DNA from 2 places in the Agromyces flavus genome. Region 2 is predicted to be linked to the other one. Evidence: predicted binding sites of a transcription regulator. Region 2 holds the regulator's gene; the other holds the start of a gene.
What was found. Region 2 encodes HrcA, which represses chaperone genes, less so after heat shock. Its sites were predicted from a motif close to TTNGCACTCGNNNNNNNCGAGTGCNAA; they were not measured.
Positions count from the first base shown of each region.

Region 1 (5,804 bases), 990 kb from region 2:
AAGGGCTGGGTCCAGGCCGCCACGCAGCGCGCGCTCGAGGGCCCGATTCCGAACTCCGAGCTCGACGCCGTGACCGGCACCCCGACCGTGCTCGTCAACGGCAAGCAGTACGTCGGTTCCCTCGAGGACACCGCGGAGTTCCAGGCGTTCGTCCTGCAGGCGGCCGGAGAGAGCTACTCGGAGTCCAACGGCACCCCGACGCCCACCCCCACGCCGACGCCGGCGGCGGGCTGAGCGCTCCTCCGCATCGATGGCCCGGCTCCGGCCGGGCCATCGTCGTCCCCGGCGGCGGATCGGTAGGATGTTCGGGAATCACCTGCCGGCTTGGCGCAATTGGTAGCGCACCGCTCTTGTAAAGCGGTGGTTACGGGTTCGAGTCCCGTAGCCGGCTCCATGTCGAGCACGCCAGCACCCGGTCCGACGGATGTCGCGACCCCGGCCATCTCGTCCACCGACGTCCCCGCCGAGCCGCACCGGCACGCGCACGTCGAGGTGTCGCGCCTGCCGATGTGGGTCGCGGTCGCCCTCACCGTCGTCTCCGGTGCGCTGACGGCCGTCCAGTCGCGGATCAACGGCGAACTGGCGCGACGTCTCGACGACTTCGCGGTCGCGGCGGTGATCTCGTTCGGCTCGGGCCTGCTGATCCTCCTCGTGGTCGTCGCCGCCTGGCCGGCGGGTCGACGCGGAGTCGGTCGCGTCCGCGAGGCCCTCGCCGACCGTCGGCTCGCGTGGTGGATGCTGCTCGGCGGGCTCGCCGGTGCCTGGTTCGTCGCGACGCAGGGCATCGCGGCGGCGGTGCTGGGCGTCGCCCTGTTCACGGTCGCGATCGTCGCGGGGCAGACACTCGGCGGCGTCGTGGTCGACGTGATCGGCATCGGCCCGGGCGGGCGGCGGCCGCTCACGCTCCCGCGGGCGGCCGCGGCGATCCTCGCGCTCGCGGCGGTCGGCTGGGCCGTGTCGGCCCAGGTCGAGACGGCGGTGCCCGTCCTGCTCCTGCTGCTGCCGTTCTCCGCGGGCTTCGCGGTGTCGTGGCAGCAGGCGATGAACGGGCGCGTGCGGGTTGCGGCATCCAGCGCCCTCGCCGCGACGCTCGTGAACTTCGCGGTCGGTACGACCGCGCTCGTCGTCGTCCTCGCGGTGCACGCGACCTCTGTCGGCTGGCCCGACTCGATGCCGACCGAGCCCTGGCTGTACGCGGGCGGCGCAGTCGGGTGCGTGTTCATCGCGATGCAGGCCGGCCTCGTGCGACGCGTGGGCGTGCTCGTGCTCGGCGTCGTGGCCGGCCAGCTGTCGGCCGCGCTCGCGCTCGACCTGCTGCTGCCGACCTCCGACCATGCCGTGGGCATCGCCACCGTGGGCGGCACCGTGCTCGCGCTGGCGGCCGTCGCGCTCTCAGGGATTCGCCGCCGGGCGCGCCATGCGTCGCCCGAGGCCGTCAGGCCAGTTCGCTGAGCCGGCCCTCGGCGACCGGCGCCCGGCGTCGCTCGGGCCGGCCCGACTCGGGCTTGCCCCCGACGTAGAGCCAGCCCATGAGCCGCTCGCCGTCGGCGAGGCCGTGCGCGCGGGCGACCGACGGATGCCGCGTGTGCGGGCCGGTCCGCCACATGACGCCCCAGCCCGCCTCGTCGAGCAGGAGGGTCAGCAGGTGACCGACGCCCGCGGCGCAGGCCTCCTGCTCCCACTCGGGAACCTTGGGGTGGGGACGCACGACGGCGACGAGCGCCAGGAGGACGGGCGCTCGGAGCGGCTTCGCCGCGAGCTTGGCGGCCTCATCGCCCTCGAGGCCGGCGGCCTGCACGAGCGCATCGCCCAGACGGCTCCGCGCCTCGTCGCGCAGGGCGATCACGCGCCAGGGGACCAACCCGCCGTGGTCGGAGACCCGCCCCGCCGCCTCGAGGAGCTCGGCGAGCTCGGCGTCGGAGGGCGCGACGTCGGTGACCTTCGGCCAGGACCGCCGTGCCAGCGCCGCCGTTCGGACCGCGCCCACGCTCAGGACTCGGGCGTGAAGTCGAGGGCGATCGAGTTCATGCAGTAGCGGTCGCCCGTGGGAGTGCCGAATCCGTCGGGGAACACGTGCCCCAGGTGCGAGCCGCAGTTCGCGCACCGCACCTCGGTGCGCACCATGCCGAGCGAGGTGTCCTCGATGAGCTCGACGGCCTCGGGCCGGACGGACTCGTAGAAGCTCGGCCAACCGCATCCCGAGTCGAACTTGGTCCCGCTCTTGAACAGCTCGGCGCCGCACGCGGCGCACGCGTACACGCCCGCGCGTTCCTCGTCGAGGAGCTCGCCCGTCCACGGGCGCTCGGTTGCGGCCTCGCGCAGCACGGCGTACCGATCGCCGCCGAGCTGCTCGCGCCACTCGTCGTCGGACTTGCTCACCTGGTATGCCATTGCGACCTGCTCCTCGTGCACGTGGGACTTCCATCGTCGCGCATCCGCGACCCGGGTGGTGCAACGCCTGTCCCGGCGGCCGTGTTCCCCGGGCGCGCGTCGACGCGTGGCGTGCGGCGGGTTCGCGGCGTGCGGTCCCTAGGATGGCGTCACGTGCGAGGAGCGGACGGAGGCGGGATGGACGCGGAACGCCGACCGGACGACGCCGACCGCGAGGGCGGGAGCCGACCGGAACGGGTCGCGGCGACCGGCGGGCTCGACGCCCGCCAGCGCGACATCCTCGCCTTCGAGGGCCGGTCGTGGCGCGACCCGGCACGCAAGGCCGATGCGATCCGCGAGGAGCTCGGCATGTCGGCGGCCCGGTACTATCGGCTGCTCGGCGCGTTGGTCGACTCCCCGGACGCGCTGCGGCACGACCCCATGCTCGTCAAGCGGCTGCAACGGCAGCGCGAGGCGCGCGCGGACGCCCGCGCACGTCGTACGATTCCCCACGGCCATCCGCTCGCCTGAGCCCGGCCCCGACCCCGACTGGACCCATGGCGCAGAAGTTCCCCCGCGATCGATTCGACTCGATTCCCCACGGCATCGAGCGGGTCGGGGCCCACCGTGCGCCCGCTCGGCGCGGGGCGCGCTGGATCGCGTTCGGCTGGGCGGCGCTCGCGACCGTGGTGCTCGCGGGCGCCGGCATCGCGGCCGTCGCGGTCTTCAACGACCGCCTGAACTTCGACGACGTGCCGGCTCCGTCCGCTTCGGCGACGCCCGTCGCCACGGTGCCGCCGACCATCGCGCCCGACATCCCGGTCACCGTGCTCAACGGCACGACCACCTCGGGTCTCGCCGCGCAGGCGAGCGAGACCCTCACCGCCGGTGGCGTGACGGTCGGCGTCGCCTCGAACGCCGACTCGTCCGACCTCCAGGAGACGGTCGTCTACTACGCCGGCCCCGACCTCGAGGGCGCGGCGCGGGGGGTCGCCCAGCTGCTGCCCGAGGCCGACGTGCGGCTCAACGAGGACTTCGCCTCCGAGGGCCTGCAGATCGTCGTCGTCCTCGGCGCGGACTACGCGGAGCAGGTCGCCGGCTGACCGGTGATCGAATCGTTGCCATTCTGCGACCATTCGTGACGCCGAGGCTCTTGTGCGCGGCTCGTGGGCTGTGACTATCTGGAATCGGTCGCTCGAACCCGTGTGAAGCACCCGGCGCCGCACCAGGCGCCACGTCAGCACGTCGGACGGCCCGGTACAGGCGGAAGGCACGTGCTGACTCGGATACACGGCTACATGGGAGCAACGCATGGCGAACGGAACCGTCAAGTGGTTCAACGCTGAAAAGGGATACGGGTTCATCACCGTCGACGGCGGAGGTCAGGACGTGTTCGTCCATTACTCCGCCATCGACATGGCGGGATACAAGGTCCTCGAGGAAGGCCAGCAGGTGACCTTCGAGGTCGGCTCCGGCTCCAAGGGCCCGCAGGCCGAGGCCGTGCGCCCCGCCTGAGCCTCGACTCCGGAAGCGCCGCCGTGGGAACGGCGGCGCTTCCGCATGTCCGCGTGCGTCTCGTCGGGTTCCCGCGCGCTTGCACTCACCGCGGCAGAGTGCCAGAATCGACTTAGCACTCACCTGATTTGAGTGCTAACCCCTTGGAATCTTGAACGTCCGGAAGGGACGAGAGACACACATGGCAAAGATCATTGCTTTCGATGAGGAGGCCCGTCGCGGCCTCGAGCGTGGCCTGAACACGCTCGCCGACGCGGTCAAGGTGACCCTCGGCCCGCGCGGCCGCAACGTCGTCCTCGAGAAGAAGTGGGGCGCCCCCACGATCACGAACGACGGCGTGTCGATCGCCAAGGAGATCGAGCTCGACGACCCGTACGAGAAGATCGGCGCCGAGCTGGTCAAGGAGGTCGCGAAGAAGACCGACGACGTCGCGGGTGACGGCACCACGACCTCGGTCGTGCTCGCGCAGGCGCTCGTCCGCGAGGGCCTCCGCAACGTCGCCGCCGGCGCCGACCCCATCTCCCTCAAGCGCGGCATCGAGAAGGCCGTCACGGCCGTCTCCGAGGAGCTCCTCGCCGCCGCCAAGGAGGTCGAGACGAAGGACGAGATCGCTGCGACCGCCTCGATCTCGGCCGCTGACCAGCAGATCGGCGAGATCATCGCCGAGGCCATCGACAAGGTCGGCAAGGAGGGCGTCGTCACCGTCGAGGAGTCGAACACCTTCGGCACCGAGCTCGAGCTGACCGAGGGCATGCGCTTCGACAAGGGCTACCTGTCGGCGTACTTCGTCACCGACCCGGAGCGCCAGGAGGCGGTGTTCGAGGACCCGTACATCCTCATCGCCAACCAGAAGATCTCGAACATCAAGGACCTGCTCCCGATCGTCGACAAGGTGATCCAGTCGGGCAAGCAGCTCCTGATCATCGCCGAGGACGTCGACGGCGAGGCCCTGGCCACGCTCGTCGTGAACAAGATCCGCGGCATCTTCAAGTCGGTCGCCGTCAAGGCGCCGGGCTTCGGCGACCGCCGCAAGGCCCAGCTCCAGGACATCGCGATCCTCACGGGCGGCCAGGTCATCTCCGAGGAGGTCGGTCTCAAGCTCGAGAACGCCACCCTCGACCTGCTCGGCCAGGCCCGCAAGGTCGTCATCACCAAGGACGAGACCACCATCGTCGAGGGCGCGGGCGACCCCGACCAGATCGCGGGCCGCGTCGCCCAGATCCGCTCCGAGATCGAGAACACCGACTCCGACTACGACCGCGAGAAGCTCCAGGAGCGCCTCGCCAAGCTCGCCGGCGGCGTGGCCGTCATCAAGGCGGGCGCGGCCACCGAGGTCGAGCTCAAGGAGCGCAAGCACCGCATCGAGGACGCCGTCCGCAACGCGAAGGCCGCCGTCGAGGAGGGCATCGTCGCCGGTGGTGGCGTCGCGCTCATCCAGGCCGGCAAGGTCGCGTTCGAGAAGCTCGGCCTCTCGGGCGACGAGGCGACCGGTGCGAACATCGTCAAGGTCGCGATCGAGGCGCCGCTCAAGCAGATCGCCCTCAACGCCGGCCTCGAGCCGGGCGTCGTGGCCAACAAGGTCTCCGAGCTGCCCGCGGGCCACGGCCTCAACGCCGCGACCGGCGAGTACGGCGACCTGCTCGCGCAGGGCATCATCGACCCGGCGAAGGTGACGCGCTCGGCGCTGCAGAACGCCGCGTCGATCGCCGGCCTCTTCCTCACGACCGAGGCCGTCGTCGCCGACAAGCCCGAGAAGGCCGCTGCGCCCGCAGCCGCCGACATGGGCGGAGGTATGGACTTCTAGTCCATACCGCGGTCCGTACCGCACCACGCGAAGGGCGTCTCCTCCGGGAGGCGCCCTTCGTCGTGTCGCGGCCGCTACAGTGGAGCCACGCCAGCCCGGCGGCAGGAGGGGATGC
Region 1 is NZ_LT629755.1:366,020-371,823, forward strand. It holds gene BLT99_RS01790 (DsbA family protein) at 1-234, shown strand, start outside; tRNA gene BLT99_RS01795 (tRNA-Thr) at 319-394, shown strand; gene BLT99_RS01800 (DMT family transporter) at 394-1,452, shown strand; gene BLT99_RS01805 (nitroreductase family protein) at 1,436-1,987, opposite strand; gene msrB (peptide-methionine (R)-S-oxide reductase MsrB) at 1,990-2,391, opposite strand; gene BLT99_RS01815 (DUF3263 domain-containing protein) at 2,569-2,901, shown strand; gene BLT99_RS01820 (LytR C-terminal domain-containing protein) at 2,928-3,473, shown strand; gene BLT99_RS01825 (cold-shock protein) at 3,682-3,885, shown strand; gene groL (chaperonin GroEL) at 4,067-5,689, shown strand.
Region 1: the regulator HrcA is predicted to act here: its motif matches at 3,998-4,024, upstream of groL (chaperonin GroEL).

Region 2 (5,804 bases):
ACGTAGGCGCGCTGGCCCTCGGTCTTCGGCCGGATCGACTTGCCCCGGCTGGAGACGATCACCTGGCCGAGCGTGTCGGACGGACGGGATGACGGATCGGCGTCGAGCATGCGGGCTGAGCTCCTCACTTCGATGGGCGTCGGGTCCTCGCCGCCGCGGACGAGCTCGAGGAGTTCCTCGATCAGGCGGCGCACCCGGGCTCGGTCGCCGGGCTCGCCGCGGATGGCGATCTCGTTGCCGCGCACGTGCACGTCGACGCCGGGGTACTCGTGCTCGATGCTCGTGAGCAGGCGATCCTGCGGGCCGAGGAGCCGCACCATGGCGATGCCGTCAATGTGCAGCCGCTCCTCGTCGGCTCGGAGCTCGGATGCGGGCAGCGGCGTGTCGCCCAGGTCGTCAGCCGGCAAGCGATCCCTCCTTGAGCCCTCCGCCGAGGAGGTGCGCGTGCACGTGGAACACGGTCTGCCCCGCGGCGGGGCCGGTGTTGAAGATGAGCCGGAACTCGCCGTCGGTCAGCTCGTCGGCGATGCGCTTGGCGGTCGCGACCAGTTCGGCGAGCAGTTCGGGGTCGGCCGCGGCGAGTTCGACCACGTCGCGGTGACGACCCTCGCGGGGCGTCACGATGACGTGGACGGGCGCCTGCGGCGAGATGTCGTGGAACGCGATCACGCGGTCGGTCTCGAGCACCATCCGGGCCGGGATCTCGCCCGCGGCGATGCGCTCGAAGATCGTGGGCTCACCCGTTCCGCTCATCCCCCCATCGTAGCGAGCGATGGGTCACCACCGCCCGAGCGCGACGGAGAGCACCGCGATCGCGGCGGGCCCTGCGGTCGAGGTGCGCAGCACGCCCGCCCCGAGGCGAACCGGTTCGCCACCGGCCTCGCGCAGGCGCTCGATCTCGGCGGGGTCCATTCCGCCCTCGGGCCCGACGACGAGCGCGAGGTCCCGGCCATCGGGGCGGATGGCGGACAACGGCGTCGCCGCGCCGGGCACGAGCAGCAGCATCCGCTCGCCGGCAAGTCGCGCGGGAAGTTCGCGCGTGGAGGCGACGGGCTCGACCGGGGGGATCCACGCACGGATGGACTGCTTGACCGCCTCGCGCACGATGCTCGACCAGCGCGCGCGACCCTTCTCGGCCTTCGGCCCGTCCCAGCGCGAGACCGACCGGCCCGCCGACCAGGGCACGATGCGATCGACGCCGAGCTCGGTCGCGGCCTGCACGGACAGCTCGTCGCGGTCGCCCTTCGCGAGCGCCTGGACGAGCGTGAGCCGCGGGGAGGGCTCGGCCTCGTCGCAGACCTCGTCGACGGCCAGCTCGAGCCGACGCCCCTCGGCGGTCGCGACGACGCCGGTCACCACGCGCCCGCGTCCGTCGCCGACGGAGACGCGTTCGCCCGCGCGCACGCGCGCGACCGTGACCGCATGGCGCGCCTCGTCGCCGAGGAGGGTCACCGCGTCGCCGCGCCCGACCGCGGCGAGGTCGAGCGACTCGTCGAGGTAGAGGCTGCTCATCGCGCCATCCGCCCGATCGCCGCCGTCAGCCGAGGAACCGGTCGCGCAGCCGCGCGAACAGCCCCTGCTGGAAGTGCCCCAGCTGCGGCGGCTGCGCCTTGCGCACCTTGGCGAGCTGCTGCACGAGCTCGCGCTCCTTGTGGCTGAGCTTGGTGGGCGTGACGACATGCACCGCGACCTTGAGGTCGCCGCGGCCGCCGCCGCGGAGGTGCGTGATCCCGCGGTCCTTGACGGTGAGGATCTCGCCGCTCTGGACGCCCGCCTTGAGCTCGAGGTCGACGTCGCCGTCGAGCGCCTCGACCTTCGCGGTCGTGCCGAGCACGGCGTCGGTCATCTGCACCTCGAGCGTGCAGAGCAGGTCGTCGCCGTTGCGGCTGAAGACGTCGTGGTTGCGCACCTTGACCTCGAGGTAGAGGTCGCCGTTCGGGCCGCCGGCGGGTCCCGCCTCGCCCGAGCCCGGCATCTGCAGCCGAACTCCGGTGTCGACGCCGGCGGGCACGTCGACCGGCACCGTGCGGCGCGCACGCACGCGCCCCTGGCCCTGGCACGTCACGCACGGCGTCGCGATGATCGTGCCGTATCCGCGGCACGAACCGCACGGGCTCGAGGTCATCACGTTGCCGAGCAGCGACCGCACCGAGCGCTGGATGTGGCCGCTGCCGCCGCAGATGTCGCACGTGACGGGCGAGGTGCCCGGCTGGCAGCACGAGCCGTGACAGGTCTCGCATGTGACCGCGGTGTCGACCTCGAGGTCGCGGTGGGTGCCGAAGATCACCTCGTCGAGGCTCACCTCGAGCCGGATGAGCGCGTCCTGGCCGCGCTCGCGGCGCGACCGCGGGCCACGACTCGCCTGGCCGGCGCCGAAGAACGTCTCGAAGATGTCGCCGAACCCGCCGAAGCCGGCGCCCGAGAACCCGCCCTGGTCGCCGCCGAGGTCGTACTGCTGGCGCTGCTTGGGATCGGAGAGCACGTCGTACGCGTGCGTGACCTGCTTGAACCGCTCGGACGCCTCGGCGCCGGGGTTCACGTCGGGGTGCAGTTCGCGCGCGAGTCGGCGGTAGGCCTTCTTGATCTCGTCGGGGGTGGCGTCGCGAGAGACGCCGAGGACCTCGTAGTGGTCGGCCACTGCAGGCGGGTTCCTTTCGAATTTGCCGGTAGCGGATGCCGCGTCAGGCGGCTCCGCGCGGTTCAGCGCTCGCCGAGCGTGCGGGAGAGGTAGCGAGCGACGGCGCGCACCGCGGCCATGCTCTGCGAGTAGTCCATGCGGGTGGGGCCGACGATGCCGAGCCGTGACACGTCGCGGCCCGGGATCTCGAACGAGCTCGACACGACGGACGTGTCGCCGAGACCGTACGCGGCGTTCTCGCGGCCGATCCGGACGGTGATGCCGTCTTCCGAGGCCAGCTCGCCGAACAGCTTGAGGATGACGACCTGCTCCTCGATCGCCTCGATGACCCCGAGGATGTTCCCCGAGAAGTCCTGCTCGGTCCGCACGAGGTTCGCGGCGCCGGCCACGACGAGCCGGTCGCTCCGCGTGAACGCCGCCTGGTCGGCGAGCGTCGCCGCGAGCGTGCGGAGGACCTCGGCGTGCGCCCGGTCGGCGCTCGCGGTCTCGGCCGAGAGCGCGGTCGCGGCATCCGTCATCGTCAGGCCGGCGGCCACCTCGTTGAGGCGGTTGCGCAGCCGTCCGAGCGTCTCGTCGTCGGCGGGGTGGTCGAGCTCGGCGAGGCGCTGCTCGACCTGCCCGGTGTCGGAGATCAGGATGCACAGCACGCGCGTGGGCGCGAGCGAGACGAGCTCGACGTGGCGTACGCGAGCCCGCTGGAAGCTCGGGTACTGCACGACCGCGAGCTGCTTCGTGAGCTGGGAGACCAGCCGCACGGTGCGCGCGAGGAGCTCGTCGAGATCGGTCGACTCGCCGAGGAAGGTCTCGATCGCCTGCCGCTGTGCACTGGTGAGCGGGCGGACGTCGGCGAGCTGGTCGACGAACACGCGGTAGCCCTTGTCGGTCGGGATGCGGCCCGACGAGGTGTGCGGAGCGGCGATCAGCTCCTCCTCTTCGAGGACGGCCATGTCGTTGCGGATGGTCGCGGCCGACACGCCGAACGCGTGCCGCTCGACGATCGTCTTCGAGCCGACGGGCTCGCGGGAGGCGACGTAGTCCTGCACGATCGCGCGGAGCACGGCGAGACTGCGTTCGGAGACCATGGCCCTCGCTTCCCTCGACCGTCGTACGGGGCGCGCCGAGCTTTAGCACTCGGCTCACGTGACTGCTAATCATATCGCGACATTCAGGGACGGCACCGTTGCCGCCCCGATCGGCGCGGCAGTAGCGTGTGCATCGTCCCGCAGCACCATGCCCGCATCCCCCTTCCGCGGCAGGCGCGCGCTTCCCGATCCGAAAGGCAGTCACCATGACCGACCCCAGCGTCCCCCCGCACGACCCGAACGCCGCTCCGCAGCCGGCCGCCGCCGAGGCTGGCGCCCCCCTCTCGCAGGAGCAGGACGTCCAGTGGGGATCGTTCGCGCACCTCGGCGGCATCCTCGGCATCCTGCCGTCGCTGATCATCTGGCTCGTCTTCAAGGACCGCGGCCGCTTCACGGCGACCGAGTCGAAAGAGGCGCTGAACTTCCAGATCACCGCGCTGATCGGCTGGGTCGCGCTGTTCATCGTCTCGTCGATCCTCACGGCCGTGACGTTCGGCCTCTTCGGGTTCGTGGCGAGCCTGCTCTACCTCGCGCTGTGGGCGGCCGTGGTAGTCTTCTCCGTCCTCGGCTTCCTCAAGGCCAAGGAGGGCCAGCACTACCGCTACCCCTTCGCCATCCGCCTCATCAAGTAATCCGCCGCTTGGCGGCCCGCGACGCGCCGGTCGGGCATGCCTCGACCGGCGCGTCGCGCTGTGCCAGCATGATCACAACGACCCGCGATCCGGGCGCGACCTTCCAAGGAGCCAGCATCATGTCCGACGCACCACCTCCCACGCCTCCCACCCCGCCGCCCGGGGGAACCACGCCTCCGCCGCCGCCCGGCGGCACGACGCCTCCGCCGCCGGGCGGTCCGACGCCCCCTCCGCCCGCGGGCGACCCGGGCTACCAGGCGCAGCCCGGCTACCAGCAGCCCGGGCAGCAGAACGTCGCCATGAGCCCCCAGGACCAGCGTCTGTGGGCGACGCTCATCCACGTCGGCGGCATCTTCTTCTCGTTCGTCCCGGCGCTGGTCGGCTACCTGGTCCTCAAGGACCGCGGCAACTTCGTGCGCGAGCACTCGGCGACCGCGCTGAACTTCCAGATCACGATGCTCATCGCGAACATCGTCGCCGGCATCCTGTGGGTGCTCATCATCGGCATCTTCCTGTCGATCGCGATCTGGGTCGTCACGATCGTGTTCAGCATCATCGCGGCCGTGAAGGCCAACCAGGGTCAGCCGTACACCTACCCGCTGTCGATCAAGTTCGTCAGCTAGCAGCGAGCAGCCGTCGCACGACGGCATCCGCGAGCAACCGCCCTCGTCGCGTCAGCGTCAGCCGACCGGCGAGGGCGGTTCGCGCGTCCACGAGGCCGTCGGCGATGAGCCCGGCGACGGCGTGCCGGCCGCCCGCGTGGAGCGAGCCGACCTCGATGCCGTCGCGGATGCGGGTCGCGAGCAGCACGCGCTCGGTCTCCCGGGCGGCGCCGTCGAGGGTCTCGCGGCCGACCGCCGGCGACACGCCCGCGGCCAGGCGGTCCGCGTATGCGGACGGGTGCTTCGCGTTCCACCACCGCACGCCGCCGACATGGCTGTGCGCACCCGGGCCGACGCCCCACCAGTCGTCGCCGCGCCAGTAGCCGAGGTTGTGGCGAGAGCGATGCGCGGCATCCGTCGCCCAGTTCGACACCTCGTACCATCCGTAGCCCGCCGCGGCGAGCAGGTCGTCGGCCAGCTCGTACATGTCGGCCGAGAGGTCGTCGTCGGGCGCCGCGAGCTCGCCGCGCCGGATCTGCCGCGCGAGCTTCGTGCCGTCCTCGACGATGAGCGCGTAGGCGCTGACGTGGTCGGGCCGCTCCGCGATGACGGCCTCGAGGCTCCGGCGCCAGTCGTCGAGCGACTCCCCCGGCGTGCCGTAGATGAGGTCCAGGCTGACGTCGAGCCCGGCCTCGCGGGCCCAGCGCACCACCATGGGGACGCGCGCGGGGTCGTGCGTCCGGTCGAGCGCCGCGAGCACGTGGGGCACGGCCGACTGCATGCCGAAGGAGACGCGCGTGAACCCGCCGTCGGCCAGCCGTCTCAGGTCGTCGGCGTCGACCGAGTCGGG
Region 2 is NZ_LT629755.1:1,352,474-1,358,277, forward strand. It holds gene BLT99_RS06395 (PhoH family protein) at 1-320, opposite strand, end outside; gene BLT99_RS06400 (histidine triad nucleotide-binding protein) at 397-753, opposite strand; gene BLT99_RS06405 (16S rRNA (uracil(1498)-N(3))-methyltransferase) at 778-1,512, opposite strand; gene dnaJ (molecular chaperone DnaJ) at 1,538-2,638, opposite strand; gene hrcA (heat-inducible transcriptional repressor HrcA) at 2,701-3,720, opposite strand; gene BLT99_RS06420 (DUF4870 domain-containing protein) at 3,927-4,352, shown strand; gene BLT99_RS17980 (DUF4870 domain-containing protein) at 4,472-4,975, shown strand; gene hemW (radical SAM family heme chaperone HemW) at 4,968-5,804, opposite strand, start outside.